Regions from separate parts of the Oscillibacter hominis genome, predicted to be linked through region 1. Evidence: riboswitches for the same ligand, from Rfam matches in the RefSeq annotation. Region 1 holds a riboswitch; each other region holds the start of a gene.
The links. Region 1 has a riboswitch for cyclic di-GMP ahead of H8790_RS08660 (Cna B-type domain-containing protein). Riboswitches for the same ligand answer to the same signal wherever they lie in the genome.
Positions count from the first base shown of each region.

Region 2: it holds a riboswitch for cyclic di-GMP, as region 1 does, so the genes downstream of both, H8790_RS04245 (hypothetical protein) here and H8790_RS08660 (Cna B-type domain-containing protein) in region 1, are expected to answer to the same signal.
Region 3: it holds a riboswitch for cyclic di-GMP, as region 1 does, so the genes downstream of both, H8790_RS04920 (S-layer homology domain-containing protein) here and H8790_RS08660 (Cna B-type domain-containing protein) in region 1, are expected to answer to the same signal.

Region 1 covers NZ_CP060490.1:1,731,826-1,741,675, forward strand. The annotation lists gene H8790_RS08660 (Cna B-type domain-containing protein) at 1-4,727, opposite strand, end outside; cyclic di-GMP riboswitch class I at 4,767-4,858, opposite strand; gene H8790_RS08665 (hypothetical protein) at 4,911-5,366, opposite strand; gene H8790_RS08670 (S-layer homology domain-containing protein) at 5,709-8,042, opposite strand; gene H8790_RS08675 (type IV pilus twitching motility protein PilT) at 8,330-9,397, opposite strand; gene H8790_RS13995 (hypothetical protein) at 9,413-9,826, opposite strand; gene H8790_RS08685 (type IV pilus modification PilV family protein) at 9,819-9,850, opposite strand, start outside.
Region 2 covers NZ_CP060490.1:846,085-855,934, forward strand. The annotation lists gene H8790_RS04235 (DUF368 domain-containing protein) at 167-982, shown strand; gene H8790_RS04240 (hypothetical protein) at 1,068-1,286, shown strand; cyclic di-GMP riboswitch class I at 1,397-1,477, shown strand; gene H8790_RS04245 (hypothetical protein) at 1,610-5,485, shown strand; gene H8790_RS04250 (hypothetical protein) at 5,499-6,164, shown strand; gene H8790_RS04255 (type IV pilus modification PilV family protein) at 6,157-6,462, shown strand; gene H8790_RS04260 (type II secretion system protein) at 6,464-6,955, shown strand; gene H8790_RS04265 (GspE/PulE family protein) at 6,960-8,672, shown strand; gene H8790_RS04270 (type IV pilus twitching motility protein PilT) at 8,662-9,705, shown strand; gene H8790_RS04275 (type II secretion system F family protein) at 9,724-9,850, shown strand, end outside.
Region 3 covers NZ_CP060490.1:989,480-999,329, reverse strand. The annotation lists gene H8790_RS04940 (nucleotidyltransferase family protein) at 1-467, shown strand, start outside; gene xdh (selenium-dependent xanthine dehydrogenase) at 571-3,120, opposite strand; gene H8790_RS04930 (thiamine diphosphokinase) at 3,256-3,894, opposite strand; TPP riboswitch at 3,977-4,087, shown strand; gene H8790_RS04925 (energy-coupled thiamine transporter ThiT) at 4,173-4,733, shown strand; cyclic di-GMP riboswitch class I at 5,026-5,108, shown strand; gene H8790_RS04920 (S-layer homology domain-containing protein) at 5,246-9,850, shown strand, end outside.

The DNA of each region.
Region 1 (9,850 bases):
CCTTCAACGGTGCGGTCCCAGGCCTTGGTGCCGGCAACGGAAACCGTGGCCTGCTCAATGGTGTTGACGAAGGCGTTGGGGACAACCTTGCCCTCCACCTCCAGGGCCTTCTTGGTATACCCTTCGGGCGCGGTGGGCTCATCAAAGGTGTAGAAGATCTCGCTGCGGTTGTCGTTGTACTTGGGCAGGCCGGAAATGGTGTAGCTCCACTCGTTGGTGCCGGCACCCACAGCCAGGTAGATGTTGTCGCTGTCATCCGCATTGGCCTTTTCCTCATCCTGCGTCAGGACGATGGTGGTGGGCAGGGCCGCCCCGTCGACGGTGGTCACGGGAGCGCCGCTTGCCAGCCTGGCGTTCAGAGAGAAGGTCACGTCGGGATGTTCGTTGGTGGGATCCACCCAGAGCTTGGTGACAGTCGCATCCTTCACGCCCTGGGTCAGGGTGTTGGTGATGAGGGCGGAATTGCTGTTTTCATGGTTGACGGTCGAGCTCTGGTAGCCCTCCACACTGGCCTCTTCGATGGAATACACATAGGCCGTGACGGAGGAAGCTCCGATGTTGTAGAGGGGCAGTCCGTTGAAGTAGACGGTCCAGCTGTTGTTGGTGGTGTTCACATTGGCGCTCACCTGATCGGCGGCCAGCTTGCTGCCGTCGGCCAAAGTGACAGTGCCGTTGCCCGCCACGGTGACGGTGCCATACACGCTGGTGCCCTGCTTCAGTTTCAGGGTGATGGCCGGACGATCCGCGTTGGCGGCGCTGCCGTCCACCCAGTTCTTGGTGACGGTGAAGGCGCCGGTAGTGCTCTGGGCCAGCTTGTTGGTCACTTTGAACTCAAAGTTGGCGGAGCTGTCCAGATCGTCGGAGATCACGGGAGTCTCATAGCCCATGATGGCCTTCTCAGTCACTCTGTAGCTGTACAGCCGGCCGCTTGCATCGTACTTTTCCAGGCCGGACCAGGGCGTAAAGGTCTTATCCACATTGGTGGACACCGTCTTGCCGGTCATGGCCTCCCAGTTGACGTTGTCGGTGCTGCGCTCCAGCTGGAGTTCAGCCTGGGCTTTGCGGCTGCTGTCGCTGCCTGCCAGCAGGTCGATCCACTCCTTGCTGACCTGGACGGAGACGCTGCCGGTGATGGTGTTGACAAAGTTGTAAATCACATTGCCGTCCGCGCCGGTTTCGGTGGTGACGCTGCTGGTGTAAGCATCGCCATTGGCGTTGGTGACGGAGGACTCCACCACGGTGTAGCGATAGGGAACCGCAATGGACTCGCCGGTTTCCTCATCCTGCTCAAAATAGTACTTGGGCAGGTTGGTGAAGGTGTACGTATTGGTCACGTTCTCCGCGGGGTTAGTGCATCCGGCGTCCGCGGGATAGACATAGGCTGTCTTTTCGCTGCCGTCCTCCTTTTCCTGATAGAGGGTAAAGGTGGCGCCGGGAGCGGTGTAGCCGGAGGGGTGGTTCCAGGTCTTGTTCACGGTGACGGAGGTGGTCTCCCCGCTGCCATCAGGGGTATTGGTGATGGCCACGGAGGCCGCGCCGTTCACAAACACCGCGGAGGTCTCGTCATTGTCGCCATAGGAGATGACGGGGACGTAGTTTTCAGGTCCGCTGACCTCGGAAACCGTGTAGGTAATCTTGTTGCCGGTGGCGTCGAACAGAGGCACATTCTCCCAGGAGGCGGTCCAGTCGTTGCCCTCGTTCAGGGTCTTGTCTTCATACACGGTGCCGTCGTTCAGCCGCACCACAACCGAGCCGGTGTGGCCGCCGGTAATGCCGTCTTCCCAGTACTTGGTGACGGTGATGGAACCGGTTTCCTGACGGGTGTTGGTGAGGGTCAGGCCCTCGGCGGAGGAGGTGTAGCCGTCAAAATTGCCCAGCTCCTGCACCGTATAAGTGTGGGCCTTCACGGAGACGACCTTGCTCAGGTCCGTGGTCTCTTTGCCGTTCTGATCCAGGAAGCTGTACTTGGGCAAATTGCCGAACTCGTGGCTCCAGCTCTCGCCCCGCAGCTCCACAGCGCTGCCATAGGCTGCGCCGTCCTGGAGCAGCTGGACGTTGATGGACGCGGGCCGCTTGGAGCCGTCGCCTGCATCCTGCCAGGTCTTGCTGACCGTTACGGGCACTGTCTCATTGGCCACGGTGTTGGTAATCACGAAAGGCTCGGCCTGGCTGCCTTCACCGGTGATGGACACCAGCTGATAGGTGGAGGCAGTGACTTCGCTTACGGTATAGGTATAGTATTCGCCGTTGCTATCATAGAGATCCAGCTCAAGGGAGGCAGCCGTGTTTCCTGTGGCCTTGCTGCTGTCCACATCCAGGTAGGTGTGGCCGCCGTCGCCGAAGCTCTCGCCGTTGCGCAGCACTTCCACCTGGACCGTGCGGGGCAGGGTGAGCTCCACGCCCTCGGGCAGGATCCACTCCTTCTCCACATAGATCGAGGTCTTGCCGGTGGCGGTGTTGATCAGGGCCAAACCGCTGCCGCTCTGATCAAAGCCGGTCAGCGTAGGTTCAGAGATGGTGTAGGTATGGCTGCCGCCGTTTTCCGGATTGTTGTCGGGTACGGTGAGGGTGTACTCCCAGTATTTGGTCGTGGTGTTCTGGGTGGCCGCGACGCGGACATTGCTGTCGGCGCAGTTATTTACCGTAGCCGTGGAACCGTTCAGGTACAGCGTGGCAAACGCCTCGCTGCCGCCGTCCTGATACACGTTGACGTAGATGGCCGTGGTAGACTCGCCGCCCTGGGGATTGGCGGGCATATACCAGCTCTTGGTGAGGGTGAGGTCCTTGTAGGTCTGCGCCAGCTTGTTGACCACGCTGCCGCCATCGCTCAGGGCGTCGCCCTTCACCGAGGTGATGGTGACCTCGCCGTAGTTGACGGTCACGGCCCACTCACTGTCGTTGGCCACATAACCCTCGGGAGCCGGGAACTCTTTCATGGTATAGGTATAGCCGGAGGGGATGGTCTCATCGAACAGCACCTCGCCCTTGTGGCCCTCCTCCGCGGAGGAGGTGGCTTCACGGACGATGGACGGATTGGTGCTGGTGCTGGTCAGGGTGAACTTTGCACCAGGCAGAAGCAGCTGCTTGCCGTTCACGGTGTGATGAGACACCTTGTTGAAGACCAGGCTGCCCAAATAGCCCTTCACGATGGGGGCGGGGGAAGTCTTGGTGTACTCGTTACCGGTACTGGCGTCCTGATAGGTGAAGGAGGCCGCGCCGGCGGAGTACTCCTCTCCCTCCACAAAGCCGTCCTGGGTGTTGTCCAGGCGCACCTTGTAGGTCATGGTGTAGGAGGTGTAGCCCTCGGGCACGCCGGTGGTATCCTTGGCGGCTCCGGCCAGGTTCCAGACAATCTCACCATCGGCCTGCGTGGCGCCGTTGGCGCTGGTGAACTGGACAAAGCCGATGCACTTATCCTTGGTTTCCACGGCTCCGCCGGAGACGATATCGCCCGCCGCCTCACCGGTGGAACCGCTTTGCTCGATACTGTTGAGAATGGAGGAAAAGGCGCTGTTCAGAGCCGCCGAATTGCCGGCCATGAACACGTCGCTCCGATTGGGGTTTGTGGGATCGTCGGCCGGACGCTTCCCCACATAACAGTCGTCCTGCAGCCAGCTGGTGATGGTCTTGGTCGTGCCGCTGCCATTGACAATGTTGCCGCTCAAACCATAAGAGATGGCGAACAGGTCCACGCCGGTGGAGTTCACCAGAGTTTTGCAGGTATTCTCTACCGCCCGGCTGTTGGAGCTGCTTGTTTCAGAGCCATTTCCGCCGTCTTTAGAAATTGAATCCACATCATTGCTGCTGGCGTCTCTGCGGTAAGTAGGCTGGCCGTCGGTCAGCAGCACGGCAAACTTGTTGTCAATGCCCGCGACCTGGCTGTTCACGCTTTTCTGGGTGAACAGGTTGTTGGCCAGCATCACGCCGCCGCTGGTGTTGGTGCCGCCACTGGCGCTCAGGCCGTTGATCACGTCCTTGGCCCGCTGCAGTGCGGTGGCGTCGGTAACGTCCACCCAATACTGTTTGCCGCTGGTCTGCGTGTCCAGATCCCGGGAATTTGCACTCTGTGCAAAGGTCACCAGAGACACATAGCGGTGGGTGCCCGCCTGTGCGCCGGAGGCATAGCTGTCCAGGAAGGCGCAGGCCGCCGCCTGGGCCGCCATGATCCGGGACTGGGTGCTGCCGCAGTCGCTGCATTCATAGGTGGTAACTAACTCCGAATTGTGATTGCGTTCTCTTTTGCCGCAGTTGGCACAGGCATAATAACCATTGTATTTGCTGGTAGAAACCCACTCTCCCCGGACATACTCCTTACCGCTGCCGTCGGGGCAGTATTGGTGCCACTCTGTGTGCTCTTCCATGCTGTTTTGTCCGCACTCGGCGCAGTAGTCCATCGAGCCGGAGGTATCGATGATCAGCGTGGTCGCCGCGTCGGCGCTCTGGGTGGTGGTGGTTGCGTTCTTATAGGTGACGTTCACCTTCACGTTGAACTCATTTTCCACTCCGGTGGCCGTCAATTCCTTGGTGACGGACACATCGTAGTTGGATGCGCTGCCGTCGGAGCCGTTCGCCATGTAATAGGAGGTTCCTCCCTTGTTGACGATCTGCTCCGTAGTCTGTTTTTTGACATCGCTCTCATTTGCGGCCAGCACACTGATGGGCAGCAGGCTGAACGCCATAATCACTGCCATCACCAGCGACAAAAGCCGCTTCCTTGTTGTTGCCATAATTTCGTTCTCCCTTCATTTCTTATTGAGATCGAAATATGTGGCGGCCGGACAGGCATGGCCCCCGGATGGCGGGCTTTAGCCTCCAAACTTTGCGTCCCGCTCTTTCGGGCGGTTTGCCGTTTCAGATATTTCTGTTGCTGACACATTTTTCTCAATGACCTGCGTGCTGTCCATGCCAGGTCAAACAGGTGGGGATGTCTTTCTCAGTTCGTATTCATCGCTTTGTCCCGCATCAGTCAGGGCGCTGTTGAGCAGCATACTGAGCTCCAATACGCTGCGAAAGCTCTCTTCCCGCCCTTCCTCCAGCCATGCAACGGTTCCCTGCCAGCTGGCGTTTTGACGGAAAATCACTTTGATGGAGAAGGTAGCCGCCTGGCCCCGCTGCTCCATATTTTCCGTCCGCACCTGGGGGAGCGTTTTGTCCACTGGCCGGAAGGAGCGCTCTGCGGTAAATGGCTGTGGGAAGTTCATCTGATCCAGGATCGTCTCCATGGCCATGAGGAATTCAATGAACCCATGGAAGGGAACCGACCCATCCAGCATCAGGTTATACAGCCGCCCCCGCAGGATCCTGTCCTGATAAGAGTCGATGCATACGACAGTAGTATGGTATTCGTTTGCCAGTACCCTGTGCATATGCCGCCTCCTTTCTGCTCTTGTGTACCCAGTCTACACGCCGTCGGTTACACATCTGGATACATTTTGAAATTATTTTTACATTTTCTCTTTCCAGAAACAAGTTTTTCCGTTACCGGGCTGAGGGGCTTATGGGGCAGCCCGCTCTGCCGGTTGTTTTGCCTATTCTATCTGATCACCGTTACAAAAATGGGTACATTCTCCGATCTTTTCCGCATAACCAGAGCCATCAGCCTCCTCTGATGGAACTGCAGCCAAACTATGGATAGAGCGGGCAAACAGTTCTGTCCGCCCGCTCTATCCGAGTCTTTTTTCAATTTACAGCAGATGGTGCCCGGCCCGTTACTTTTCAAGGAACCGCTGAAGCATAACTGCCACCTGGGCACGGGTGGCTTGTCCCCGGGGATCAAGGATGTTGCCAGGCTTGCCGGAGATAATACCCTCGCTCACAGCCCAGCGCAGGGCGTCCTGCGCGTAGTCGCTGCCCTGCTCCCAGTCCCTGAAGGCCAAGTCCTCATTGGGGGCAGCCGGTTTCCCGGCGTAGTTGTAAAGCATTACGGCGAACTGCTCACGGGTGATGGGGTCGTCCGGGCCGAAAAGGTCATTTCCATAGCCGTTCACAATCCCCTCACTGTCTGCCCAGCGGACGGCCTCGGCATAATATGTTTCGCTCGCCACATCCGCAAAATCGCCTCCGGACGCATCGGGGCTGCCCGCCAGCCTCCAGAGGATGGCCGCTATCTGCCCACGAGTTGTCGAGCTGTTGGGGCTGAACTGGCCAATATCAGTCCCCTTCATCAGGTCGCTCGTGTAAACGAACTCCACAGTGCTGTAGAACCACTCCTCCTTGCTGATATCGCCAAAGGGGTTATCCCATTCCCACTTGGCATAAATCTTGGTATCGTTCGTCAGCTTCACATCATCAGCCGGTTTAGTCATCTCCTGATCCAAATACCACCCCTGGAAAATGTATCCATCCCGCATAGGGGTGTAGTCACTTAAATCGAGGCTTGAGCCAAAATTCTTATTTATGTTCTTGATGTCATCGCCGCCGTTTGTGTCAAAGGATATGACAACATGATTGCCCCCTCCACCGGAGCCTCCGCCCTGGTGCCCGCCAGTTGCCGGAGCTATGACATATCCACATACCGTACAGGTCTGCGGGGTAGTTCCTGTCGCTGCGGCGCCAGGGGTATGGGCAGCTGCATCCGCTTTTGCTCCGCAAGTGCATGCGTGCCAATGCCCGCTTGCATCCGATGTCCAGGCGCTGCTGAACTCATGGGCCAATTCGCCATAAGCTTGCCCGCAGTTTTCACAAATTGCACGGTCCGTGTGGGTCGCTGTCCCGCCGGTATGTGCAGCGGGCATGACCTTGAGGTATTTGCTTGCAGCAAATCCATTCGTCAGGTCTTTTGTCGCTACAGCAGTTGCAGTATCCTCGCTGTCACCGGCCCAGTTTCTTTGGCACACATCATAGCCAAATGTGGGAACAGTTCTCAGGAACGCCTTTTCCCCTGAGGATATTGTTATCGTGCTGTTTTCAATTTCTGGACTCGCAGCGCCTTCAGCCATGAAAACCCCAAACTGCTCAGATGTAATTGAAACATCTGCCCCATTGGTGATTGAGGCGGTGCCAGTCTGATCTCTAAGATAAAGGCCGGCGAGCTTGGAGTTGATGGCAGCAGTCCCACCGTCTATGACAATCCCGCTGTCTTTATTATTTACCCCGATCCCCACAAAACCCGTCGCATCCACAGTCCCATTGATCTGGACCGTTTGCGGGATCGTGTCGCCCGGCAGACCTATGCTTATCGCGGCAGTGTCCTTTCCAGTAGCAGTTGCACACAATGTGGCCTTCTTATCCACCAACAGGCTTCCGGAAAATGCATTGATGCCTGTGCTGCCCTTTGCCGTGACCCGCGCAGCATCTGTGATCTCAATCTTATCCCCATAGCCGGCGGAAATCGCGATTCCCGCTGTGTCAACAGTTACAACAGCATTGTCCTGAATGTAAATATTCCCCTTAGATGTGCTAATCTGGCTATTTGCCGCGATTTGTGCCTGGTCACAAATCATAATGTCCCCGGCGTCCGTGCCAATCGCCGGCTGGGAACCGGTGGATGTCAGGTTAACGGATCCCCCAACCTTTACGCCGCCATCTTTCTCTTTGCAATTGTTGATTGCATAAGCACCGCAATTCATCGTCACAGTGATGCCGCCCGATAATTCGATCGTTCCAGAAAATTCGTCAGGAATCAGGATACCCTCAGTTTGGGTAGTGACGGTAAGGATTGCGGAATCCTCTCCGGTCACGGTGACGTCACCGTCGGAAGTAGATTGAATCCCAGTGCCTCCATCAATGGAGACCGTGCCGATGATTTCGATCGTAGTCCCCCCGGGGACGAGGACATGCCCATCAATGGTCACATTGTTCAGGGTCAGCTTAGAGGCTTCCTCATCGTAATAAATATGATAGTTCGAATTGTCTGCCCCTTCGGTCACCAACGTTTTGTTTTGATAGAAATAGTAGATGCCCGCTGCCAGCTCTTCACCATCGACACCAATAGATGGAAGCCCTGGCACTCCAATGTCATAGGCCTGGCCTGTCACGGGAAAAAGGCCGATGCAAATGATTGCAGCCAGCAAAATTGATAAGTATCTCCTTGACTTTTCCATAGGTTTGTCTCCTTTTATGTTGTATCTATTCAGAGCGTATTGTCCTTTGGTACATACCAAAGGACCGAGCGACACCCGCTCGGTTTTCTTTCCTGTCAATTTTTTCTAATTATACAGTATTTCTTAGTATTTTGCAAGGTTTCCTCCCATGTCATATACCACCTTTTGGAAGCTTGATTGCTCGTCCTTATGTTGATACAAAAGGGCAAAAGCACCCAGAATTGGGTGCTTTTGCATGATTATTTTGCTGGAAACGCAAAGCCGGATTGGGACTCCGCTTTTTCTATTCAGTTCCCCTGAGCCAGCCGGCGGCGCATCTGCTCCGGGTTCACGGCGTAGTCCGCCGCCGTCTCTGCGCCGATGGCCCCCTCCTGGCAGAGCTTCCAGATCGCCTGATCCATGGAGATCATCCCCTCCGCGGAGGAAGTCTGTATCACGTTGTCGATCTGGTAGTTCTTGCTGTCACGGATCATGTTGCGGATGGCGCCGTTGACCCGCATGACCTCCATGGCCGGTACCCGGCCGCCCTTACTCCCCGGGAGCAGCTGCTGGGAGATCACCGAGTGCAGCACCATGGAAAGCTGCGTGCGGACCTGGGCCTGCTGGGCCGGCGGGAAAATGTCGATGATCCGGTCGATGGTGCTCACCGCCCCCTGGGTATGCAGAGTAGTGATGACCAGATGCCCTGTCTCTGCGGCGGTCATGGCGGTGCGGATGGTCTCATAGTCCCGCATCTCTCCCAGCAGGATCACGTCCGGCGCCTGGCGCAGGCAGGAGCGCAGCGCGGAGAGGTAATCCGCCGTGTCAATGGCGATCTCCCGCTGGCTGATGATGCTCTTTTCATCCCGATAGAGGAACTCGATGGGGTCCTCCAGGGTAATGACGTGGGCGCTGCGGGTTCGGTTGATCCGGTCGATGAGGCAGGCCTGGGTGGTGGATTTCCCGCTGCCCGCCGTGCCGGAAATCACCACCATGCCGTGGCTCACGTCCGCCACCTCCATCACGGAGTCGGGGATGCCCAGGGCCCTGTGGTCCGGAATCTCAAAGGACACCACACGGATCACCGCGGCCATGGAGCCGCGCTGGCGGTAAGTGCTGACCCGGAAGCGGGCCAGGCCGGGCTGGGCAAAGGAAAAGTCGTCGTCCCCGGTCTTTAGGTAGCGGTCCTGCTCCCGGCCAGCCATGCGGTAGATCTCCCCGATCAGCCGCTCCGTTTCCGGGGGAAACACTTTGGTGTCACTGATGGGCAGGATCCGCCCGTCCCGCTTATAACTCACCATGCCGCCGGCCACAATGAAGATATCGGATGCCCCGTCCTCCACGGCCCGGCGCAGATAATCGATCAAATCAGACATGTCTCCGCTCCTTTTTCAGCCTGTATAAACCGGAAGCTCCTCCTCCGGCTGCCAATCGCCGGTGGAGACCTGCTGCCATTGTGCTATATCATAATGTATCCGATCTTTATCGAAGTCCACCTGGACACGCAGTTCCTGAGAGCCGGAGATTTCCACGGCATAGCGGTAGGAAACGGTGCCGTCCTCCGCCGCCGACTCCTCCACCGACTCCAACACCTGGCCCTGGCGCAGCAGCGCCAAAATGCGCTCCGCCTCCCAGTCCGCCGCATAGTACTCCGCCACCGCCTGTGCGCTGCGCTGGGACAGCGAGACGTCCGCCGTCATGGTGGAGAGGCTCAGCAGCGCGAATATCACCAGGCAGAGCACCGCGAACATCACCAAAAGTGAGCTTCCGCCCACAGCGGGCGGGCTGGAACGGTTCTCATCCACGGCCGCTCACCTCCTGCCATGCGA
Region 2 (9,850 bases), 890 kb from region 1:
CGCAAAAATTGAAAAATAGCGGGGCGGATTTGTACAAAATATTTGATTCTGTACAAAATAAAGAAAAAAGCAGGGCGGGGCCGCATTCTTCAGCAGTGGAATTGAAACTTGTGAAAAAACCTGTTATACTTCTGGACAAACAGATCATACGTTGGGAAGGCGCGCTATGAGCGACAGGGAAGAGAAAAAAAACTGGGTTCTTGGGCTGATTTGCGGCGCACTGATGGGCGGCGGCGCGATTTTGCCGGGCGTCAGCGGCGGCGTGCTGTGCGTGGTGTTTGGCTACTACCGCCCCATGATGGAAATTCTGACCCACCCCAAGCGGGGGCTGAGCAAATACTGGCGGATGTTCGTGCCCGTGGCGATGGGCTGGGTGCTGGGCTTTTTCGGCTTTGCCAAGCTGATTGCCGTCTTGTTCAGCGCCTCGGAGCTGCTGGCCACCTGGCTTTTTATCGGTTTGATCGTGGGCACCATGCCCTCGCTTTTCCGGGAGGCGGGAAAGGAGGGCCGCGGATGGCCCTCCTGGGCGGCGTTGACAGTCTGTGCCCTTGCCATGGGGGCAGGGCTTTATTATGTGGGCCATGTTGCCACCGTGCAGGTGGAGCCTAACTTCTGGTGGTACACCTTCTGCGGATTCCTCTGGGGACTGGGCATTGTGATCCCCGGCATGACCACGGCCTCCATCCTGATGTCCCTGGGGCTCTACCAGCATCTGACAGAGGGTATCTCCAATCTGGACATCGTGGTGATGACCGCCTGGATTCCGGGATTGGTGGTGACGGTGGCGCTGCTGTCCAGGCTGATGAGCTATCTGTTCCGCGCCCATTACTCGGTGGCGTTTCATGGGGTGGTGGGGATCGTCATTGCCTCCACAGTCATGATCATCCCCACGGCCTATACAGGCGCCGGAGAGGCCCTTGGGGCGGCGGTGTGCTTTTTCGGCGGGTTTGCCATCGCATTTTTACTGGATCAGATCGAATAGACATCCCTCCCTCCGGGGAGGGATTTTTTTGCATAGTTTTCCCATCTTGAGCCAAAATAGGAGCATGATGTAAGGGAGGGACAATATGACCAGACTGACGCTGTTGGAGCTTGTGGACGCGCTGGGAATCAAGGAAGTGCCGGAGATGTCAGAGTCGGAGTTTCACGACGCGTCGGAGGGACAGATGGATGCCGACGACCTGTTCCGGGAGCTTTTGCGGGGGGAGGGGCTGATCGCCTGCCAGGAAAAAATCCTCCGCTGGGCCCACGATCTCTATGGGCTTCCCCGTGATAAAGGGCAGTGAGGCTGTGAGATCGGGTGATCTTCATGGATGGAGCCGTGGGAAATGCTGTAAAATAAAGAAGAAACAAGAGATTTAAGTTGAAATTTCAAAGCCTGCGTGGTAACATAAACCCATGTGTAGGGCAAACCCGGCGAAAGCCGGCGACGCAAAGCTATAGGATCGTCAGACATCTACGACAGCCAGCTGCAACACAGAAATTGGGGAACTTTAATTTTTCCCTGTATTGATGTGAAACCGTGTTAAAACTGTCGCTGCAACTCAACAGCGGCAGTTTTTTACTTCGGCCGGGGTGGTTGGCGTACGCTTGTGGGAGGGAAGCAGCAATGGGCAATCGGGAAAATCGCGGCTTCACCCTTCAGGAGGCGCTGTTGGCCGTTGTGCTGGTCGTTGTATTGGCGTCCATCGCGATTCCATCCGTGCTCACACTGCGCCAGAGCCTGAAGCTTCGGGAGCTGGACGACACCGCCCGTTCTCTGTATCTCACCGTGCAGAATGAGCTGACCGTCCGAAAGGCCACAGGCACCCTGCCGGACCTCCAGGCGGCCCTGACGCCGGAGCAGAGCCTGGAGGTTTTGGGAGCAAAGCCCCAGGATGCGGAGGACGACACCTGGACCGGACTCTATTACATCCCTTCCTCCCAGGCGGAGGAGCTCTTTCCCGACGCCTGCCTGACCCTTTCTACGCTGGCACCGGAGGGCAGCTTCCTGCTGGAGTTGGACCCGGCCGGCGGCAGCCTGTACGGGCTTTTTTATGCTGAGCGGCCGCTGCGCTATTCGGAGGTCACCGCCCTGTCCAGCCGCAGCAGGGAGGACCGCAAAGCGGTGGAGATCGGCTATTACGGCGGCTTTTCCGCTGCTGCCGCCGGGGAGAACCCGGCGCTCAAGCCCACGCTGGAGGCAGTGAACAGCGAGGATCTTTACATAGTGTTTCACTGTGCCGGCCTGAAAGAGGCGGTGATTGACCAGAGGAATTTGACGCTGACGATCACCGTGGCCGACGAGTCCGGAGCGGCGGATCACCGCTGGAGCCGCAGCTACACGGGCGGCGACGCGGAGTTCAGCGTGCTTGCCACGGGAGAGGTGACCACGAGGCTGCTGTTGGACAGCCTGCGGCAGGGAGAGCATTTTGCGGAGCTCACCGAGGGGCGTTTGACGCCGGGCGACAACCTGACCGTGACGGCGGTCATCACCTACAGTGGAAAAGAAGAGGTCCTGCGGGGCGAGACCTGGATCGCGGTGAACAGCCTTTTTGCGCAGAAGCGGGAGGCGGAGGGCGCTGTGGAGTTGGACGTGGCCTGCCTGCGCCATTTGAACAACCTGCGCGGCGACTGCTATGAGGGCCGGGCCGGAACCAGCATCCGCCAGACGGCGGACATCGCTTTTGCCCCGGACAATTGGCAGGAGCTTGTGATGCCCGGCGCATCGTCGGGGGAACGGCCGCTGTCCGTCTTTTCCCCCATTGTAAATGAGCCCCTCTTCAGCGGCGGCACCAGCTATGACGGCTGCGGGAACCTTTTGGAGGGGTTTCGGATCGCCGGCGCTGACTCTGTGGGGTTGTTCAGTTCCCTGCGGGGGTGCACCGTGCGCAATGTGCGGATGAAGGATGTGGCTGTCAGTGCCGCCGGGAGTTACGCGGGAGCCTTGGCCGGCAGCATCGGCGGGGAGTCGGCGGTGGAAAACTGCGGCGTCTGGCAGGGGAGTTCCGGTTCTGTGACGGCCCGGGGCAGCGCTGTGGGCGGCCTGGCGGGCCGGTGCGAAAGCGGCACACTGCGGATAAAAGACTCCTTTTCGGCAATAGACGTCACCGGAAACTGGTACGTCGGCGGCCTGGTGGGCCAGGTGGACGGCGGCTTGCATGTGGAGCGTTCCTATGCCTCGGGTTCGGTCACCGGCAACTCAAGGGTGGGCGGCCTGACGGGGCTTTGCAGCGCAGGCGGAGTACTGGAACTCAGGGAGTGCTATACCACGGCCTCCGTGACCGCCGCGCTCAGCGCCCCGGTCACCGCCCAGCGGGCGGAGGAGGACCAGGCCGGCGGCGCCATCGGCAATGCAGGCGGCACGGTTCGGTGTGTCGACTGCCGTGTCTACGGCAAGGTGACGGCTCAAACCGCCTCCGGCGCATTTTTCGGAAAGGGCGCGCTGAGTGCAAGCGGATGTGTCTACCTGGTTCAGAGCGGCTATAACGATGACCTCCCCCAAGCCGGTCAGGCCGGATTGACGGCAGCCTCCTATGGGGAGTTGGAGCGGGCGGACAACAGCGTGCGCAACAGCCATCCCCACAGCCACGAACTGCGGGGGCTGGCATTCCCCTTCCCCATGGTGACGTCGGACCACTACGGCGACTGGCCTCTGGAGACGGAAGCCCCTGTGGAGTGGGAACTGCCTTATGGCCTTTGCTATTATGAGCGGTATGGTGATGGTTCCTGGGGCTTTTATGGATATGACCGGGAAAACACGCTGAAAGACAGCCTTGCCGGGAATGAGAAGTCCATTGCGGAGGCCGGTTACGGCGTTCTCTTGCTGAGGGGTGAATCGGCGGACGGATGGTTCCAGGGATACGGCGACGCGGTTTTGAACCCTTCGGTCGCGGTGGTATGGGGCGGGGCAAGCGGCGACCTGCACCCCCTCAGCGACAGGGGGCAGGAGCTTCTCAGCCCACTGCTGCTGCCTGGGAAGGCGGTCTATGAGACGAAGACCGGACGCACCTTGACCTTCAATCTCTATTTTGGAGCGGCGCTGTCCCTGGACACCCTCTATCCCTCTGAGCAGGAGCCCTTCCAGCTTCGCACGGCGGAGCACCTGGAGAACATCGGCGGCCACGCCGGAAGCTGGTGGAACTTTCGGCAGACCCACGACATTGAGGCCAGAGCTTCCACGGCGCGGATCGACAACTATTTGGGCTGCACGGTGGACGGAGGAGGCAACCGGATCACGGGCCTACAGGATACGCTGTTCCTCTGGAACAACGGCACGCTGCGAAACCTCCTGCTGGAGGAGGTGGATATCCGGCAGCTGGATGCCTGCGCTGCGCTGGTAAACAGCAACACCGGATGGGTGGAGCGCTGCGGCGTTACGGGAAGCATCACCGGGACGGGAAGCGACTCCGCCGCTGCACTGGTCTCTTTGAACAGCGGCTACGTGATCGACTCCTGGGCCCGGTGCGATGTGGAGGGCCAGGGAGCCTCCGGCGGACTGATCTTCCGCAGCGGCGGATCGGTTTCCGGCTGCTATGCGGCGGGAACCGTGTCCTCGGGCTTGGGGAATGCGGCGGGGCTGGTGGTGGAAAACAGCGGCACCATCGCCTCTTCCTATGCAAACTGTACGGTGACGGCGGAGCGCGGCAGCGCGGGCGCCCTGGTCTGCACAGGGGGCACCATCACAGACTGCTACGCCGCGGGCTCCGTAACGGCAAGAAACACCGCCGCGGGAATCGCCGCCGTGACCGGAGGCAGCCTTCGTGCGGAGCGCTGCTACAGCGTGGCGGAGATCAAAGGCGGCTCCTGGCAGTACGGAGTGGCTCCCTTAGGTACGGCGGAAGCGTGCTTGTGGGGCTATGGGCCGGGATACAACGATGCACTTCAGGGCGGCGTGGGCCAGCCCATCACGCTGGCCGAACTGAGGGTGCTGCGCATGGCGGGGCCCTGGACACTGGACACGGCGGTGGAGCAGAGCCATCCCTGGGCGCAGGAGCTTCAGGGGAAAGCCTATCCCTATCCGCGGCTCTCTGCCCTGGACCACTGGGGAGACTGGCCTTTGAGCAGTGAGCAGATTGCCGCCGGAGATCTGGGGGCTGTGATCCTCTGCGGGGAAAACAGCGCAGGCGGGCCGGACGGGAACTCCGAGATCGTGGGCCTGAGCATCGGGCTGGATGGAGAACCGGCGTCCCAGTGGCCGGTGCGGGAGAAAAACTGGCACCCTCTGGGCTATGGCATCCTGCTCAGCGGACGGATGGACGGATCGGAGTGGACGGTCACCTATACCAGCAGCCGGGGCGGCACGGTCCGCATGAACCTGAGCGCGCTCAACAAGATGCCGGAGCTTGCGCCGCCGGGAATGAACCTCTACCTCATCAGCGATCCGGAGATCATCAATGGCGCCAAGGATACCACGGACCTTGTGCTCTCGGATGGGAAGACCTCTTACCGGTTCCGGATCGGCTATGATTCCAGCAAAGAACCAACAGTGAAATTCATCGGATAAAAGGGGAGACCACATGGGCTGCGCCAAGTCAAAACTGCATAGCCGGCGTGGCGCGTCGCTGCTGCTGGCCCTTGGCGTCTGCCTCATCTTCGTACTTGTGGGATCGGTGGTGTTGGGGTCGGCCACCGCCAGTGCCTCCCGGCTCAAGGACCGTCGGGCACGGGAACAGGCCTACCTCTCCCTGAGCTCCGCGGCGCGGCTCCTTCAGGAGACGCTGGCCGGATCGGAGTGCAGCGGCTGGATCAGCCGCACGGAGTATACCTGCGGCCGGGAGGAGGATACCGCCGGGCGCTGCGACAGCCTCGTGGGTGACAGCAACTTCCTCACTGACGCTGCCTGGCCGGTATTCTGCGGCCGGACAGGGGGCGGCGGCTACACCGTCAGCGCCGAGCATATGGAGGAGGTCCACGCGGGCCTTGAGATGGACGACGCCTACCGGGCGGTGTTCACCCTCACCACAGACAGCTCCGACTATGTGATGACCCTGACCTTTGAGGCCACGCTGACCCACTCGGAGGCCAGGGAGACCTCCTCCTGCTCCCATGAGACCACGGAGGTCAACGAGGATGGGGAGGAAGTTTCGGTGACGGAGACCTATGACGTATACACCACCACCGAAACCACGGCGATCGTGTGGGACGGCGGCACCATTTCCAAAGGGGGTGCCAAGAGTGGGTAAACGCTGCAGCCGGGGCGAGACGCTGGTGGAGACGCTGACGGCGATTCTGCTGGTGACGCTGGCCAGCCTGATGATGGTGCGGATGTGCCTGAGCGGAATCCAGCTCAACCACTCTGTCAGAGTGCGAGAAGATGCGTTCCGCGCGGAGCGGAACATTGCTGAGCTCTGTGAGGAGAGCCGGTCGTCGCCGGGACAGGTGTCCATCCGCGGCAGCGGGCGGGAGGAGACCTATGAAGTCCGTGTGGCGGGCGGCGAGGGCAAGCTGACCTCCTATTCCCTTGTGAAGGAGGGGCGGTGAGATGAGAAGAAGCAGGGGCTTTACCCTGGTGGAGACGCTGGCCGCCGTGGCGATATTGGTGATCCTGATTGCCACCATGTCGCTGGGCCTTGCCTCCGCATCGGATACCTACCGCATCTCCCTCTTTGACGCGGAGAGCGCCACGCTGGCCGACACGGTGGATACGGCGCTGGGCGATGTGCTGCGCTACGCCGCATGGGAGCGGGAGGACCGCTTTACCAACCCGGACTACGGCGTCTCCGGGGGACGGCTGTTCCTGAAGGAGGGGAAGCTCTGCATCAATCCCTCTCCCCTTGACGAGGATGCCGAGGGGCTCAGGATCACGCCGCTGATCAGCGACGGAGCCTATTCCAATTTGGAGCTTTCCGGGTTTACTCTCTCGTATGAAGACGGGGTCTTCCGCGGAAGCTATACCATTGCCTCCGAGGGAATCTCAAGAGAAATCGAGTTTTGCTTCCGCACACTGCGGTGCGGTGGGAATAAAGGAGCGTAGGGCCATGGCGTATACGAGACTGGGGGACCTGCTCAAGTCTGTGAACCTCATCACCGACGAGCAGCTGTCCGCCGCACTGGAGAACCAGAAAAAGACAAAGCGGCGGCTGGGCGAGGAGCTGATCGCCGAACATGTGATCACGGAGCAGCAGTTCATTGAGGCGCTGGAGATGCAGCTGGGTGTGGAGTTCATCGACCTGAGCCAGATCAGCATACCGCCCCAGATGGCGGAGGCACTCCCCCGTGGAATCGCAAAAAAGTACGCCCTGGTCCCGGTTCGGCTCAATCAGAACACACTTTACATCGCTATGACCGACCCGCTGAACTTCATGGCCATCGAGGAGGTCAAGACCGCCACCCGCCATCGCGTGGTGCCCATGATCGCGACCTCCGAGGCGGTGAGCCGGGCCATTGCCTCCCTCTATGGCAACGAGGGCGCAGCCCGGGCCATCGAGGAGATGCAACGGGAGATGCGCACGTCGGAGGGGGGACGGGGGCCGGATCCCTTCCAGGCCAATGAGATTGGGGACGACGCCCGCTCGGCGCCCACTGTCCGGCTGGTGAACTCCATCATTGAGCGGGCCATCTCGGAGCGGGCCAGCGACATCCACCTGGAGCCGGAGGAGGGCGAGCTAAGGGTGCGCATGCGCATCGACGGGCTGATGCGCGCCGTGATGTCGGTGCCAAAGGCGCTGCAGTCGTCGGTGATCTCCCGGCTGAAGATCATGGGGGGCATGGACATCACCGAGCGCAAGGTGCCCCAGGATGGGCGGGCCAATGTACGCATCAAGCAGTCGGACGTGGACCTGCGCATGTCCACCCTGCCCACCATCTACGGAGAGAAGTTTGTCATCCGCCTGTTGGATAAAAGCGCCCGGCTTCTGGACAAAAGCCGGATCGGCCTCACCGGGGAAGACCTGGGGAAATACGAGCGGCTGCTCCGCCAGAACAGCGGCGTCATCCTGATCGTGGGCCCCACCGGGTCTGGAAAATCCTCCACCATGTACACCATGATCCGGGAGCTGAATACGGAGCAGGTGAACCTGGTGACGCTGGAGGACCCGGTGGAGTACAACATCGCCGGCATCAATCAGGTGCAGATCAACGAAAAGACCGGCATGACCTTTGCCGGAGGGCTGAGGGCCATTTTGCGCCAGGACCCGGATATCATCGCCGTGGGCGAAATCCGGGACGGCGAGACCGCCCAGATCGCCATGCGCGCCGCCCTCACCGGCCACCTGGTGCTTTCCACCATCCACACCAACGACGCCATCTCCACGGTGGAGCGGCTTTTGGACATCGGCGTGGAGCCCTACCTCATCGCCAGCGCCCTGAGCGGCGTGATCTCCCAGCGGCTGGTGCGCCGGATCTGTCCGGAGTGCAGGGAGGAATACCAGCCCTCGGAGGAGGAGTTGGCGGACATGGGCCTTCCGCCGGACACGGAACATAGATTCTGCCGGGGCAAGGGCTGCCCCGCCTGCTTTGGCACAGGCTACCGGGGCCGCACCGGCGTATTTGAGCTCCTGGTAGTGGACCGGAAGCTGCGAAGTGCCATTTCCGACGGTATCGGACGGGAGGAGCTGGCCGCGCTGGTCCGGCGGGAGGGGAAGTTCACCTCCCTTGCGGACAACTGCCGCCGCCTGGTGCTGGAGGGCGTCACTACCATTGAGGAGGCAAGGCGGATCACCAATTCCGCCGATTATGACTATGAGAGCTGAGGAACTGATTCGCAGCGCGTCGGAGGCCGGTGCGTCCGACGTGCATCTGATCTGTGGCCTTGCGCCCAGGTTCCGCATCAACGGGACGCTCTGCCCTCAGGGGGAGGAGCCGCTGACAGCGGAGGACTGCGAAGGCCTTGCCCGGGAGCTGGCCGGCGCGCAGTTTTCCGATCTGGAGCGCACGGGCGAGTGGGACGGCGCCGCCACCATCGCCTCCCGCCGGGTCCGCATCAACCTCTTCCGCCAGCAGGGCCGCTACTCCGGTGCGCTGCGGCTGCTTGCTGAAAAAATCCCGGCTCTGGAATCCCTGGGGCTGCCGCCTGCCGTGGCCGCCCTGACGGAGCTGCGCAGGGGAATCGTGATCGTCACCGGCGAGACGGGCTCCGGCAAGTCCACCACGCTGGCGGCCATGATCGACCGCATCAACCACAGCCGTTGTGAGCATGTCCTCACCTTGGAGGACCCGGTGGAATACCTTTACACGCCGGACCGGTGCGTATTCAACCAGCGGGAGGTGGGCCCGGACACCCGGAGCTATGCCGCGGGCCTGCGCTCGGCGCTGCGGGAGGACCCGGACATCCTGCTCATCGGCGAGATGCGGGATTTGGAGACCATCGAGACGGCGCTGACGGCGGCAGAGACCGGGCACCTGGTGCTGACCACGCTCCACACCGGCAGCGCGGCGGACGCCGTGGACCGGATTGTGGATGTGTTCCCTGAGGCGCGCCAGCGCCAGATCCGCATGCAGCTGTCCATGACCCTCCAGGCGGTGCTCAGCCAGCAGCTGCTGCCGCTGCGCGGCGGGGAGGGCCGGGCTGCGGCCTGCGAGCTGATGGTGGTGAACCACGCTATCCGGAATCTGATCCGGGAGGGGAAGACGCCCCAGATCGCCAGCGCAGTGGCCACCTCGGCTGCCGAGGGCGGCATCTCCATGGACAACGCTGTGCTGAAGCTGTACCGGGAGCGGAAAATCTCCGCCGAGACAGCCCGCCAGGCGGCCCATGACCCGGACTTTGTCCGGAAGAATCTCTGAGCGAAGGGATGATCTGATTTGCTCACCTTCAAATATCGCGCCATCTCCCGGGACGGGGCCAAGGTCAGCGGCGTGGTCGAGGCCTTTGACGAGTATGAGGCCGTGGCCAAAATCAAAGAGAACTGCACGGTGGTGACAAAGATCG
Region 3 (9,850 bases), 740 kb from region 1:
GCATACCGGGACAGCTGTTCTCCACCGTCGCCGTGGTGACCCAATATCCGGAGGGAGAGGAGATGGCCAGGGAGTTCGGCTTTCTCTGTATCCGCAACGCCCACCCCGACTGGGGCATCAGCCACACCATCCGGCTGGGGCTGGAGGCCCTGTCCGGCTGTGACGCCGTCCTCTTTCAGGTGTCCGACCAGCCGCTGCTGCGGCGGAGCAGCATCGAGGCGCTGATCGGCCTGTGGCTGCAGCGGCCGGACCACATCGCGGCCCTGGGCCACGGCGGCGTCCGGGGCAACCCCTGCCTCTTCCCCGCCCGGTTCTTCCCGGAGCTGCTCTCCCTCTCAGAGGACCACGGCGGCAATATGGTGATCCGCGCCCACGAGGAGAGCCTCATCCTGTTGGAAGTGGCGGAGGAGGAGCTCCACGACGTGGACACGGTGGAGGCCCTGGCGGAGCTTCGGAAGAATTCGTGAACGCACCGCCCCGCGGGCAGAGCTGTTTCTTTTTTGCCAATGCGGGGACAGATGGCTGCCCGCGACGCAGTCTCCCCGGCCTTCAGCATTTTCTGAAACCGAGTTACTTCCTGCTGTAAGGGGTGTCCTCAAGAGGCAGGGCACTGCGCCGCTTCCCGTCATAGCGGTAATAGGCGTCGGCGATGGCCGGCGCCGTGGGGATGGAGGTGATCTCTCCAATGCCGATGGCTCCTCCTCCAACCTTCAGCCCATCCTTCTCCACCACAATGGCCTTGATCTGCGGGACCTGGTGGGCCCGGAAAAGTCCCAGGGTGCCGAATTTGGCAGTGGGCCTGCAGTCCGTTAGCGGATACTGCTCCGTCAGGGCAAACCCCATGGACATGACCACACCGCCCTCGATCTGGCCTTCCACCGAAAGGGGGTTCACCGCCCTGCCCACGTCGTGGGCCGCCACGATCTGACGGATGGTGCCGTCTTCGTTGAGTTCGCACATCTGGGTGGCATAGCCGTAGGCGATGTGGCTCACCGGATTGGGCACATCCGCTCCCAGCGGGTCGGTTTTCCCAAGGTATGTGCCCCGGAACTCCCTTCCCTCCAATTCTGTCAAGGATTTTTCCTTCATTGCGTTCAGCAGGCTCTCGCAGGCCCGGCGGCAGGCTTCTCCCGTAAAAAGAGTCTGGCGGGAGCCGGAGGTGGTGCCGGAATCCGGAGACTCATAGGTGTTTGCATGCTCGTAGACCACCTGCTCCGGCGGGATGGACAGCAATCCGCAGACGGTCTGAGTCAGCACCGTGCCCAGCCCCTGGCCAATGCAGGAGGCGCCAGCGTAGATGTGCACCTTCCCCTCCTGGACCGCAAGCCTGACCCGTCCGGTGTCCGGGATGCCCACGCCCACGCCGGCGTTTTTCATGGCGCAGGCCAGCCCCGCGTACTTGGCGCTGTCGTAATAGGGCTTGATGGCCTCCAGGGTCTCCACCAGTCCGGTGGATTCGTCCACGATCTGGCCGTTGGGCAGCTCCTGGCCGGGACGGATGGCGTTGCGGTAACGGATCTCCCAGGGGGAGATGCCCACAACATCCGCCATTTCATTGAGCAGGCTCTCAATGGCAAAGCAGGACTGGGTCACACCGAAGCCACGGAAGGCTCCGGCCGGAGGGTTGTTGGTGTAATAGGCGTAGCCGTCGATCTCAAAGTTCTGGTAGTTGTAGGGCCCGGCGGCATGGGTACAGGCCCGCTCCAGCACCGGCCCGCCCAAAGAGGCGTAGGCCCCGGTGTCGGCGATGATCTGGGCCGCCACGCCCTGGATGATGCCGTTTTCGTCGCATCCCAGCGCAAACTCCATGTCCATGGGGTGGCGCTTGGGGTGGATCAGAATGCTCTCTGCCCGGCTGAGCTTTACCTTCACCGGCCGCTTGGTGAGATAGGCCACCAGGGCGGCATGGTGCTGAACCGTCACGTCCTCTTTCCCGCCGAATCCGCCGCCCACCAGCATATTGCGGACCTTCACCTGATCTGGCCCAAGTCCCAGCATGCGCATGGTCTCCTGCTGGGTGTCATAGGTGCCCTGGTCACTGGAGAGGACCATGACCCCGTCCCCGTCGGGGTAGGCCACGGCGCATTCCGGCTCCAGAAAGGCATGTTCCGTATACGGGGTGTGGAACCGCCGGGTCAGCACGTGTTTGGATTTGGCAATGGCGAAGGCCGCGTTTCCCCGGTGGATGTGCCGGTGGGCCAGCAGGTTCCCGGTCCTGTGGACCAGGGGGGCGTTTTCCGCCCGGGCCTCCTCGGCGCTGCGCACACTCTCCAGCACCTCATAGTCCACTTGTACCAGCGCTTTGGCCTTCTCCAGCGTCTCACGGTCCTCCGCCGCCACAAGGGCGATGGCGTCGCCAAGGTAGTGGGTTGTATCCCCCACCGCAATCATGGTGTCCCAATCCTTCACCAAATGGCCCACCTTGTTGATGCCCGGCACGTCGGCGGCGGTGAAGACACCCACCACCCCGGGCAGTGCCCGGGCCTCCTCCGTGTGGATGGCCTTGACGATGGCCCGGGGATAAGCGGAACGGACCGCGCTGGCATAGATCATCCCATCCAAATAGACGTCGTCGGGATACTGGCCGGTGCCGGTGACCTTTTCCCGCACGTCGATGCGGGGCACCCGGGCGCCCACTTTCCACTCCTGGCTTTCCCGGGGCACCTCGCCGATCCGAAACACCTCCGCCGCCAGCAAAATGGCCTGAATGATCTTCACATACCCGGTACACCGGCAGATGTTGTTGCGGATGGCGTAGGCCACCTCTTCCTCCGTGGGGTCGGGGTTCATGTCCAACAGCGCCTTGGCGGAGATCACCATGCCCGGGATGCAGAAGCCGCACTGGACCGCGCCGGCCTTGCCGAACGCATAGGTATAGACCTCTTTTTCAAAATCCGACAACCCCTCCACGGTCACGATGGCCTTGCCTTCCAACTTGTCGGTCTGGGGGATGCAGGCCTTGGTGGCCTTCCCGTCGATCAGCACATGGCAGGTGCCGCAGGCACCCTCGCTGCACCCGTCCTTGACGGACGTCAAATGCAGTTCATCCCTCAGATAGCGCAGCAGCTTCTGATTTTTTTCCACGCTGACCACGCGGCCGTTCACGGTAAATGTTGCCATCGTCCATCTCCTTACCCAGCGGAGCGCTGTTCGTTATTTTTGCCAGATGCGGAGGCTCTCCTCCGCGCTCTTTTATCCAATTATACTATTCCTCACCGGGGACTGCAAGAGAAAATGCTTCCAATTTGTTTGGATTCATAAAAAACTTTTAGCCTTTTCCAGCTCCCATCCCACGATGAGGCTGCCCTGGGTCACGGTGATCTTTGCCTCTTCCGCCACAATGTGGTTGCTGACCCCCAGGGGGAACTCCGGCGTCAGCACCGCGTCCTTCAGCGGATACTGGACGCCCTCTTCCCCCACGCCGGTGGCAGGCGCCCCGAAACAAAAAACCGACAAAAGTCCCCACTCCGGCCCTCTGGGAATGGTCAGGGAGCTATTGCACAGGGCCGTGTAGACAAACGCGTCGTCATAGAGATACCCACGGGCCCCTCTGCCGTCCAAAAAGAGCAGCATCTGCAAATTGGACAGGGTGTGGTCCAGGCGTTTCCCTCCGGTCCCACCGTAAATGTAAAATACCTTACAGCCCTTATCCAAACCGATCTTTGCGGCCATCATGGTGTCCGTATCATCCTTTTCCACCGGAAGGCGCATCCGGTTGGGAAAATCCGGCGGCTCCGCCATGGAGTCAAAGTCCCCGATCAGCAGGTCCGGGCGGATTCCCTCCTTTTGGCAGGTCAGATACCCCGCGTCGGCGGCGATCACATAGTCGCCGGCCTCAGGGCGGCAGTATAGGCCGTAATTTGTCCCGGCCCCGAAAATAAAACAGGCGTTCATTCCATCCCTCCCTGCAGTTTTGTACAGTTTACCACAAGTCGTCCTCCTTGACAAATCCATTCGCCTTTGTTATAGTAAATGCGACAATTCCAAGGGGCGCTGGCGCAAGCCGGCTGAGATCGGGCGTATCGCCGCCCAGTCCCTCGAACCTGATCCGGGTAATGCCGGCGTAGGAATGCGATGATATTGTATGCTGACCGCATTGCGACGCCCCATGGCTCGCCATGCGGGATTTTTTTTACGGAATTGGACTCTATTCACGAAAGGATTGTCTCCCCATGCAAAATGCAAAGGTCAAATGCCTCTGCGAGGCCGCCATCATGCTGGCCCTGGCCCAGGTGCTCAGCTACATCAAGATTGAGCCCCTGCCCAGCGGCGGCTCCATCGACCTGGCCATGGTGCCCATCATCTTCTTCTGCTTCCGCTATGGCCTGGCCTGGGGCACCGGCGTTGGGTTCGTCTACGGGCTGATGCAGTATTTCCTGGGAAATGGCATTGCCATCTCCTGGACCACCATGATCGCCGATTATCTGGTGGCCTACACGCTCTTAGGTGCAGGCGCGGGATTCTTCCACGGGAAAAAAGGCGGCATCTATCTTGGCACCGTCATCGGCACCTTCCTGCGCTTTCTCTCCAGCTTTGTGGTGGGCGCCACGGTCTGGGCCGAATATATGCCGGAAGAATTTTTAGGCATGGCCATGACCAACGAGTGGGTCTACTCCTTCCTGTACAACATGACCTGGGCCCTGCCCGACGCCATCTTATGCGTCGTGGCGTTTGCGCTGCTGCAAAGACCGCTTCGCAAATACTTTGCCTGCGCGGACCTAAATCAGGCGTAATGGAGCCCCGCTCCGGAAGCAACCTTCCGGGGCGGGGTTTTTGATTTTTGCGCACGCCTCTCCTCTCCTGCTTGTCCCAAATTTCCCATGCGCTATTGACTTTTCCCTCCCGTTTCCTGTATAATTAAAAGCAATATAAGGAGTATGCCAAGTGACCAAACCCATTTGGGGCTGGCAAAGTTATATCTGAACATGCATTGTAATCGCCTTTGCCAGCGGAAGAGGCGGTTTTCTTTTACCAAGCGTAAATGGACCGTAAAGTCTCTCCCTTTCGTCTGCCGGCATTCCGCATAAAAATATTTGGCAAACCTGTTGAAAAGCAGGGACGCAATGCTATAGGGGCTAATCAAATTTGTATGCCAGCCAGCTGCCCACTTCCGGGATGGACCCGAGGCTTGCCAAATGATACTTGCGGCAAGCTCTTTTTTATGCGAGGTGATTCTATCGAACAATTTCAACATCCCTTCCCGCAGAAGAGAACAGAGGAAATGAAGAAAGGTGGAACAATTTTTATGAGGAAAAAGATGCTCAGCATATTCCTTGCCCTGTGTCTGGCGCTCTCCCTCCTGCCCACCGCCGTATTTGCGGAGGAGCCGGAAGCCCCGGCCGAGCCTGAAGAGGTTATGGAACCGGTGGAGGAGACCCAGGAGCCTGAGTCTGTCCTTGCAGAGGCCGGAGCGGCCTATCAGAGCGGACAGGACCAGCCGACCGAGGCCGCCAATGAGGCTAAAATTGGCGACAAGGAATTTGCCACGCTGAAAGAGGCCGTGGCTGCGGCCGAAGACGGCAACACCATTATCCTGCTGGCTGACGTCACTGCCACAACATCTGACAACAGTGTGGCGATCGATAAAGCAGTCACGCTCGAACTGGCTGGACACTCTCTGATTGCAAAAGAATATGGCTGGTATTCTTTGAAGGCAGAAATCACTGTGAAAAACGGCACCGTATCTTATGAGAAAAGCGACGGATTGTCAATCAGTGCTCCCGTAACGATAACGGACTGCACTTTGACAGGCTCCACAGGGTCCGCAGTAAAGCTTTCCTCCGGCGGTTCCCTGACCGCGAACAACTGTACCTTTGAAATGACAGGCAATGGCAGTGCAGCAATCAACGGTACAGCGGATCAGGTGCGCCTGAACAACTGTACCGTGAAAGGCGGCACCAGCACGTATGCCATCAATCTTGACTCCAATGACGTCCTGCTGAAGGACTGTACGATGAGCGGTGGAACATTCGAAACCATCTATGCCGCAGTTTCCAACGCCGGCGGCACCTTTACGGTAAACGGCGGCTCCATCACCGCAAACGCCGGAAAGCCAGCAGCTTCTATCACCTGGAATTCCAAGGGTACCCTTGTGATGACGGGCGGCGTAACTGTTGCAGGCTCTGTAAAAATGTATGGTAACCCAGACAACGCGGGCGGCCATATTCGTCTGGAAGGCGGCTATTACAATAGCGATACCACACTGGTCAGCAATAAGCCCGCCAATGTGGAGGTCACCGGCGGCTTCTATACCGCGAACAGCAACGTCACGGACTTTGTAAGGGCTCCCTACATGGTGGTTGCCAATACAGACACGGCCACCAAGGAAACATATCCCAAGGCTATCGCCGCTCCGGCAGAGGGCGCCGTGGCCTATGCCGCCGATGTGGAGGGCGGCACCTCCTATATGGACATCGACGTTGCAATCGCGCAGGCAGACGGTAAGCCCATCCTGCTGCTGGCGAACGTGACACTGGGCTCCCTGCCCGCAAACACGGTCATCAATGCGCAGAACAAGTCGGTGACCTACAACGGTTCTCTGGCCCAATTGGTGTCTACGGGCGCTGAACTGTCCAACGTGGGAACCCTGACCGTCAACGATGGAACCATCGGTGGCTTTACCATGGAGGGCAAGCAGATCACGGCCGGATTCGTGCCGGAAGCCCTGCGGGCCGTGGTTGTCAAGTACATCCCCGACAACTACAGCATCGGCGATCAGAGCAGCTCAAGCGGCAAGGTAGCCGCAACCAGCAGCTTTGGCGCCACAATCGGCAGAACAGGCTACGAAACTCTGGGCAACGCCCTGTCCGTGGCTTGCCGGAACGACACATCCTCCGGCCAGGTCAACGATGTGGTGGTTATGCAAAAGGATGAGGCTTCCTACTTTGAGGCCCTGTCTTACGCCACCTACACGCTGGACCTCAATGGCCATAAATTAGGCAGTCCTGACCCCAACCCCAATTCTTCTGAACCCAGCTACGGATTTGGCATCATTCCTGTAAAGCAGTCAGCCCTCTCCCCCAATTACGCCAACATTACGCTGACGGACAGTGCCACGGGCGGCGAAATCATCGGTTATGACTTCGGCGTGGTGCTGAACGGCGAAGTCCTCGGCGCCAAGCTGGTCTTGGACGGCGTTAAGGTCACGTCCACCGCTGGTGAAGGCGTCTACTTCCCCGGCCAGGAAAACAGCTCTCTGACCATCAAGAGCGGCACGGAAATTACCGGCTCCACCGGTCTTGGCATCAAGGGCGGCAACGTCATCATTGAGGACGGCGCAAAAATCACCGGAACCCGGGAAACCTCCGAGGTTCCCGACGCAGCTGTTTCCAGCGGCATCTCCGATCTGACCGGTGACGCCGTCTATGTGGAGTGCGGCTACAACTTCCCTCTGTCTCTGACTATTCAGGGCGGCTGCTTCTCCAGCAAGGCCGGCCAAATGGTCCGCATGCTGTTTGCTGAGAAGACTGAAGTGGAGGAAACCGTTTCCATCACCGGCGGCTACTTCTCCGCCAAGCCGGACAGTACGTACCTTGCAAAGAACTACTATGTCCAGCCCAGCGATCAGGAAGGCTACAGCTACATGGTCAGCAACAGCGCGGTGGCCCAGATCGGTGCCAACAAGTATGGCACCCTGGCCGAGGCAGTGGCTGCGGCTGAGGACAACGCCACCATCAAGCTGCTGAAGGATACGGATTCCGGAGACATGCTGAAAGTCGGGAAAAGCATGACCCTGGACCTTGGCGGCCACACGTTCACCTCTACCAACAGCAGCTATGCGGTGGCGGTGATTGGCGGCACTTTCACGGTGAAAAACGGCACCATTTCCAACACCTCTAAGGATGGAGTGGCGCTGTATGCCCAGCAGGCCACCGTCGTAGTGGAAAACGGGGCAAACATCCTGTCGAACGCTACCGCCATACAGGTGGGTAACTGCATCAAAGATAAGGCGGGCGTCTATTGGGGCGAGGCCATTGTCAGGCAGGGCGCCCATGTGAAGGGCGACGCAGGCGTTCTGGTGGCCGGCCCCTATCCGGTCGAATCCCTGCAACCCGGCGGAACTCTCTCCGCTGAGATGAGCAGCCGCTCCAAGCTGACCGTCACCGGCGGCACGATCGAGGGCGTATCCTACGGGATCACCGGAAACGGAACCTATCATGGGACGGAGATTACCGTGAGCGGCGGCACCGTCCGCCAGAGCGGAGCGGACGGCGGCGCCCTGTATCATCCCCAGAACGGCGTGCTGAACATCTCCGGGAATGCTGTTTTGGAAGGCGCCAGCGGCGTGCAGCTGTGCTCCGGTGAGGGCGTCATCGCCAATATCACCGGCGGCTCGATTTCTGCAACCGGAGAGGACCTGAGAGCCGGCAAGACCGGCGACGGATTCATCCCAGACGGCGCGGCCCTCTCTGTTGTCAACCGTAGCTATCCCGGCGGAGCTCCCAAGATGACTGTGTCCGGCGGCTATTTCTCCGCCAAAAACAATGCCTCCGTCCTGGCCTACACCTGGAGCGGCAATGCGGCCAGCCCGTGGGAGCAGGCCAACGAGTACCTCACCCTTTCCGGCGGACGGTTTACCTCCGATCCCACCGCCTACCTTGCCGCTGAATATCTGGCCGTGACCGAGGATTACACCACCGGCGGCATCACCTATCGGTATGCAGTGCAGGAAAAGAAGAACGATGTTGCAGTGGTCGTGGCTCCTCCTGATGTGAAAACCCCTGAAAACGCCAGCGATGATCTGATTGCCGTCGCTGAAGAGATGGCTGAGGCATCGAAATCCACTCCCGCCCCCAAAGGATTGGATACTGCCGCCAACAAGGTGGCTCAGAACACAAATCTGACCAGCTCGGACACCAGTGTCAAGAATGCTCTTGAAAAGGCGAATATTGATACCGCAAATAAAACCGTCACCATCGTGGTACAGCCCTATCTGGCTGTTGAGGTAGTGGATTGCGTCCAGGAGGGTGCGGAAGCCAAGCTGGAGCTGAATATCACCCCCATGTACAACACCGTGGCCACTACTGCAGAAAATCCGACAACGGCAAGCTCAATCGTCATAGGTACCAATGCCGCAGTAGTCGGCTCCGCCAAAACCATGACCGTCACCACCCCCGTAACCATCACCATCCCCCTGCCCGATGGCTTTGCCACGGAGAATCTGAAGGTCCAGCACACCAAGTCCAACGGCAGCGTTTACTATTACCAGGCTGTTGTTGAAGGCGAAACTTCCAAGACTGCAGCCTTCACCGTGACCCACGGCTTCAGTAAATTCGTCCTGAAGGCCGACAATCGTACTGCAACCGTCACCTTTAAGAACGGTGAAACCATTGTGGCTGAAAACCAGTCCTTCACGTCCCTCAATGTGGGCGACACGCTGCCCACCGCCACCAAGAGCGGCTACAGCTTCAGCGGTTGGACCTTTGAGGGCATCTCCGGCACCTATAAGACCCTGACCGACGATCTGCTGGATGCTTTGGACGGAAAGACTGTCACCGCGACCGCTAAGTTCTCCTCCAACTCCGGCGGCGGTGGCGGAGGCGGCGGCGGCTCCTCTGTCGTCACACCTCCCACCGGCTGGAAGAACCCCTTCACCGATGTGGATGAAAACGACTGGTGCTATGACGCTGTAAAGTACGCGGTGGAGAAGGGCCTGTTCAACGGCACCACCGACACCACCTTCAGCCCCGACGCCACCATGACCCGCGGCATGCTGGTCACCGTGCTCTACCGCCTGGAGGGCTCCCCCGCTGTCGCGGCGTCTGCCTCCTTCAGTGATGTGGCCGCTGACAGCTACTGCGCCAAGGCTGTGGCCTGGGCCAGCGCCAACAGCATCGTCAACGGCTTCACC